Regions from separate parts of the Priestia sp. FSL P4-0332 genome, predicted to be linked through region 2. Evidence: predicted binding sites of a transcription regulator. Region 2 holds the regulator's gene; the other holds the start of a gene.
The links. Region 2 encodes LexA, which represses DNA repair genes until DNA is damaged. Its sites were predicted from a motif close to CGAACATATGTTCG; they were not measured.

Region 1 (3,217 bases), on a different contig from region 2:
GATTGGTTGTAGAACGGGTAGCATCCATCGCAGAAAAACATGGTATTCCTCGTACACACATTGCACTTGCCTGGTTACTACAGAAAGAACCAGTAACAGCTCCTATAATTGGTGCTACGAAAACATCACATCTTGAAAATGCAGTAGATGCTTTATCGATTAAGTTAACACCTGAAGAAATTGCGTTTCTTGAAGATCCATATGTACCACACCCAATAGTTGGTCATAACTAAGTGTTTTGCTGATAAATAGGAGGAAACCCAATCTTCTATAATGGTAAGATTGGGTTTTTCCTTACTTTAACCTTTGATTTCGTCTCCTAATATTTATTTCTATGAATACTATAGATACTGCATATTTTTATTATTGTTATCTACCTTATAAAGAAACAATAATAGGTGAATGACAATCTTTGTATACTTTATATTCACACTTATAATATACTGTTGTTAGTTTCATTCCTCTATGTTCCATCTCTTTTTCCTACTTAAGCTTTATGGCCACCCATAAGGCCGTTTCGATAACGAGCTGTTGAATAAGGAAGGTGACTAGACGCACGTAGTACACTATTCTTCCCATAACGCAGCCGAATGTCATCAATCGTTTTGGCAAGAGCATAGGCTCTTTCACGCTGATCGATGTCATCAAATAAGCTCATTTGCTCCTCTTCTTCAATGCTTGTGTTTGATAAGGAGATCCCAATGGAGCGAATCGGCATTCCATTATCATATGTATGTAAGATGGTTAAACAATACGGAAAGATATCTTGGCTTAAGTTCGAAGCTCTCCCCATTTTCTTTTGTCTGGAGAAGCCTCCACCTGTTTGTTTGCTGTAGCCAATGGATAAACGAATCGTTTGAGCCACCACTTGATGCATGTGTAAACGAAAACAAACATCGTCCAATAGCTCCAACAGCAATAACTCCACTTCTTTTCGGTTTGTATAATCACGGAATAGAATTTGACTCTTTCCAAAGGAACGAGAGCTAGGAATGTACACATCCGAAATACGACTGTAATCAATACCATTCGCATGTTGATGCAACTCTTCACCTAGTATGCCAAATTCTTTTTGCAACTTCTCCTTTGAAGAAAGAGCGAGTTCTTTGATGGTGTGAATGCCTAACCGGTGTAAGCGTCTTTCCGTAGCAGACGAGATCCCCGAGAAATCCTTCATTGGATGAATCGACCATAACTTAAAGGGAATATCCTCATAACGCCAATAAGCAACCCCTGTTGGGCTGTGCTTCGCTTCATGATCTAAGCTGACTTTAGCCAGTAAGAGATTCGGACCGATTCCTGCGGTAGCTGTCAGCCGTGTCTTGCGATAAATCTCGTTAATGATTTTATGGGCTAATTCTTCTGGTGTACGAGCGAATAAATGCAAAGAAGCTGTAGCATCAATAAATAACTCATCAATGCTATACGCATGAAAATCCTCAGGAGCCACATACTGTAACACCAAACTTGAAATATAGTTCGAAGCCTTGATATATCTCTCCATTGATGGATTCACGACATGGATATCTTTCCTTTTAGGAATTTCAAAAAGACGGCTGCCTGTTTTGATCCCTTCGTTCTTTAATAAAGGTGTGGCAGCTAGCACAACCGATCCTGACCGTTTGATATCTCCTACCACAGCAAGCCTTATTTTTAACGGATCTAATCCCCGTATGACAGAGGAAACCGAAGCGAAAAAGTTCCTCATGTCGATGCAAATAATGACTCTGTTTGGTAGCTGCCCATAATCCATTAAAAGAACTCCCCAAATAAAAGAACGTTTGTTCTCTATATTATATAAGAACAAATGTTCTTTATTCAATAAAAACGCTAAAGTTTTCCCGATTATTGTTACTATAATAAGAGAGAAGAATATTGTAGATGAATTGAGAAGACGAAGGATTGAGCAATGGTTAAAAAACGCTCTAATTATATTATCTTTTTTTCATGGTTTTTAGTTTTGGTTCTTTTATGGTTCGTCATTTCATTCTTTGAAGGTGTAAATGGACAGTGGTGGTCTATGTATCGTTTGAATCCACATAAATACGGTCCGTGGGCCTTAGAACTTTCTTACATAAAGGTTAGTATTGCTGCTGTTATCTCCTTGGTAATAGCTTATATGGTGAGTTTTGGCTTCAAAAGACATAAATAAAAAAAGCAAACTCCTTGTCACTAGAGTTTGCTCTTTTACTTTAATGCTTGCTTGTCACTTCTCAACATTTTTTTTAGTATTTTGAAAATATAGTTTAGGGTGGCAGTTAGGATATAAAAGGACATTAATCTGGCTCTTCAGCGAGTACCTAAGGAACTTCTACAATTAGGGCATGGTTTGCCAGATGGATTCGATTTTGGGTATCTTTACTCCAACTTAAATAGCAATTTGCAATTATATTTTATCAAGGATTTAAACTCCCTAAAAATATACTCACTCGTATTTCTTTAAAACAATGGCTGCATTATGACCTCCAAACCCAAATGAATTAGATACACCAGTATTTATTTTTACTTGGCGAGCAATACCTGGTACATAATCTAAATCGCATAATGGATCCGGATTTTCTAAGTTTATTGTTGGAGGAATTATGCCTTCCTTAAGGCTCATTGCCAAAGCAATTGCTTCAGCCCCCCCAGCTGCTCCTAACATGTGACCAATCATAGATTTATTAGCTGTTATTGGAATCTGATAAGCTTGTTTTCCAAACAGTTCCTTGATAGCCTTGGTTTCAGAGATGTCACCCACTTTTGTACTTGTTGCATGAGCACTAATAACATCAATCTCTTCAAGGGGTATGTTTGCATTTTTTAAAGCTGCTTTCATTGCAAGATAAGCACCTTTACCCTCTGGATGTGTAGCAACCATATGGTGTGCATCTGAACTTGCACCGTATCCAATGACTTCTGCATAAATTTTTGCTCCTCTACGCAAAGCATGAGACAGAGATTCTAAGATTAGAATTCCAGCTCCTTCTGACATGACAAATCCATCACGGTCTTCATCGAAAGGACGGCTAGCTTGAGTAGGAGCGTCATTTCTTGTTGATAATGCGGTAGCATTCCCAAAACTGGCTACTGACAAGTCAGTTATAGCAGCCTCTGTTCCACCCGCAAACACAGCATCAACTTCTCCAGAACGAATAAGTCTAAAAGCTTCGCCAATAGCAGTATTTCCAATGGCACAGGCAGAAACTGGTGACATAGAAGGGCCCATTGCATTCCA
Region 2 (3,217 bases):
TAAAAACAAATATTTACCTGAAAACACGGTAATAGAGCGGATTAGTCGTTCAATGCCCTCTGAATTTTTATGAAACGTGAGCTGAGAATATTCATAAGATAGTTTTAGCAACACGATTTTATAGAAAAAATGTAAAAATAAATTATAGTAATGCTGGCCAAATAGATGATTCATCAAAAGCTGATCCGTTTTAGAGTCTGTCGATTTAGAAATACACGAAAACACATGGTCTGTTATGACGTAATAGGTTTCAGGAGCCCATCTGGAATACACGTGTTTAGTATTATACGTTTTAATATACTCATGATTGTGTGCAGAAATAAACGCTTTCCCGCCAGGCGTATAGCTATTTAGCTGTCCAGTACGAAATAAAGTTGTGGAATTAATCTCTTGCTCTTGATTTACCGTTACATAACTTAACACAAACATCCGTTCATCGATAAAATAAGGAAGGCTCCCAACGTGCTGTTCACGTGTGGCTTCTTTCTTGATGTGTTCGTTCAAAAATGGCGCGAGCTGTGAAAAAATATAATCTTGCACTTTGCTATAGCGATGATGTTCATAGGTAATGGTGGATCCATGCTCTTCAGCAAGCTTCGGTTCTAATACACGAAAATGATTCATGAACTCTAAAATATCATCATAGGTGTAATGATTATGGCTCATCTCAGTGCGAATGGTCATGACGCCAATTTCAAAAGGACATAAAAAAACATCCACAGACAGCACGTTGCTAGACACGGTGGTGGAGGAAGTGTGTAAAGTAATGGTATGGTCTATTTTTTTTGAAAATCTAAGCAACCCTTCTTTTTCGCACGAGTCAGGGAATAGAATGCATTCAATGTAAGGAAGAAAATATTGATCCAGGCTATCATGAGATACGTAATATTGTTCTCCGTAGTATTCTTTTTCTAAATGTTTGTTTTGAATGGAAAAAAACTCGAACAAATTTGCTTCCAGTGCATGAACAAGCTGCTCTTTATTTTTTCGGTCAAAGGAAAAAGGAAAAAGAAACATGTTCATTGCTTTGGTAGGTACAATGGTTTGAAATGGTTCTGTTTTCCTTGGTGTATTGGTCATAAACTACATCCTTTTTATAGTCGGTTGTATTTCCTTGTAAGAGTCGAGGAAATGCAGGTAGAAAGTAAAGGATAAAACAAGCTTTATAAAAACCGTTCTACCTGCCTGCGATGATTCAATGTATCATTTATAATATGCCAATTTTTTTAGAAAACAAACGTAAAAAAACCAACTAACATCATGATTAGTTGGTTTTACATACAGTGTCTGATTAGTGAATCGTGCGATATACACCAGTTACTTTTCCTAAAATCGTTACGTGGCGAAGAATAATAGGCGCCATCGTTGAATTTTCAGGCTGTAAACGAACGAAATTTTCTTCTTTAAAGAAGCGTTTTACCGTTGCTTCGTTGTCTTCGGTCATAGCGACCACAATATCTCCATTATTAGCTGTTTGCTGCTGACGTACGATTACCATATCGCCATCTAGAATACCTGCTTCAATCATACTTTCTCCCATAATTTCAAGCATAAATACATGATCATCTGGAGAAACGAATTTATCTGGAAGAGGGAAATATTCTTCCACATTTTCAACGGCTGTTATAGGAAGACCCGCTGTTACTTTACCAATAACAGGAACATTAATGACATTGCTTTTAGGGATGTTTACTTCGTCTAGTTGAAGAACTTCGATTGCTCTCGGTTTTGTTGGATCTCTGCGAATTAACCCTTTGCTTTCTAAACGAGCTAAATGCCCGTGTACAGTGGAGCTAGAGGCTAATCCTACCGCTTCCCCAATCTCGCGAACAGAAGGCGGATAACCTTTTAATTTTACTTCGTGCTTAATAAAATCTAGTATGTCTTGTTGACGTTTTGATAGCTTCATATTTTTCACCTCGATTTTAGCTATTCTTTAGGTGAATTATACCACGTGATGTGTCAATATACAAACATAAGTTCGAAGAATTCCATTGACAGAAACAAATGTTCTCACTAAAATAAGAACATATATTCTGATAGGGGGATCATAATATGCAACAATTCTTACATTCTATGAAACATTACGCTATTTTTTTTGCAGTTATCGCTGCACTTACATATGTATTGACGCTGGTTTTAGGAGCGGATAAAGTAGATTTAGACAAATATTCAACGGTTACTATTACAAAAGGAGATACGCTTTGGGACTTGTCCAACAAGTATCATAATCACCATCATTTGACCACCAATGAATTTGTCAAATGGGTTGAAGAAGTCAATGATTTAAACTCAGACACTGCCCAGTCTTTATCTCCTGGAGATAAATTATATATTCCTGTTTTAAAAAAAGAGTTACATAATCAAGTGGCAATTGAACAGTAGTGTGTAACGGCCGTTCCTGAATATTGTTAGAAGCCGAAAAGGTCGTGATAAAAGTGGATGCCATTATTTATTGCCGTGTCAGTACGGATAAAAAAACCCAAGAAACATCTTTACAGCGCCAGCAAGAAGAATTAAAAAAGCTTGCTGATCTTCACCATCTAAAGGTGAAAAAAGTCGTGATGGAAAAAGCAAGCGGATATGATGTAGACAGAGAGGGTATTTTGGATGTTCTTCATACAATGAAAGAAGAGAAAATATCTGTGCTGCTCATTCAAGACGAAACACGATTAGGCAGAGGAAACGCCCGAATTGCGCTGCTTCATGCTTTTCATAAAGAAAATGCTACAATCTATACGATTAGTCATCAAGGCCAGCTTCAGCTTTCAGAATCTGATTCAATGGTGTTAGATATTATTAGCTTAGTGGAAGAGCATCAGCGGAAATTACATAATGCTAAAATTAAAAGAGGAATGAAAAGAGCCGTAGAAAAAGGTTATCGTCCGCAGCAAAATTTAAAAAATCAAGGAGTTAACTCGGGAAGAGAAAAAAAAGAAGCGCCGATTGAAGAAATTGTCCGCCTTCGTCATAACGGCTTAACCTTTGCTGAAATTTCAGTTACGCTAAAAGGTTTTGGTTATAATATTTCAAAAGCGACGGTACATCGTCGCTATCAAGAGTACCAAGACAGTGCTCAATCTCTTGATAAAACGAAAGAGATTTAGTAAGATGACTACATGTTGCCGGAACGGTTCGGTAATTTTAATTATTGATTATAAGGAGATAGGTTTTATATGCTATCAAAAGATAAACTTGCTCGTATTAATGCTCTTTC

Region 1: MKY06_RS27955 (Y-family DNA polymerase) is a predicted target of LexA. The motif match lies at 1,801-1,814, and genes of this name have one in related genera.

What each region holds. Positions count from the first base shown of each region.
Region 1 covers NZ_JBBOUA010000002.1:200,343-203,559, forward strand. Annotated here, with positions in the region: gene MKY06_RS27950 (aldo/keto reductase) at 1-233, shown strand, start outside; gene MKY06_RS27955 (Y-family DNA polymerase) at 488-1,753, opposite strand; gene MKY06_RS27960 (hypothetical protein) at 1,910-2,152, shown strand; gene fabF (beta-ketoacyl-ACP synthase II) at 2,426-3,217, opposite strand, start outside.
Region 2 covers NZ_JBBOUA010000001.1:3,966,226-3,969,442, reverse strand. Annotated here, with positions in the region: gene MKY06_RS20895 (hypothetical protein) at 1-1,080, opposite strand, end outside; gene lexA (transcriptional repressor LexA) at 1,292-1,909, opposite strand; gene yneA (cell division suppressor protein YneA) at 2,056-2,385, shown strand; gene MKY06_RS20880 (YneB family resolvase-like protein) at 2,439-3,107, shown strand; gene MKY06_RS20875 (DUF896 domain-containing protein) at 3,177-3,217, shown strand, end outside.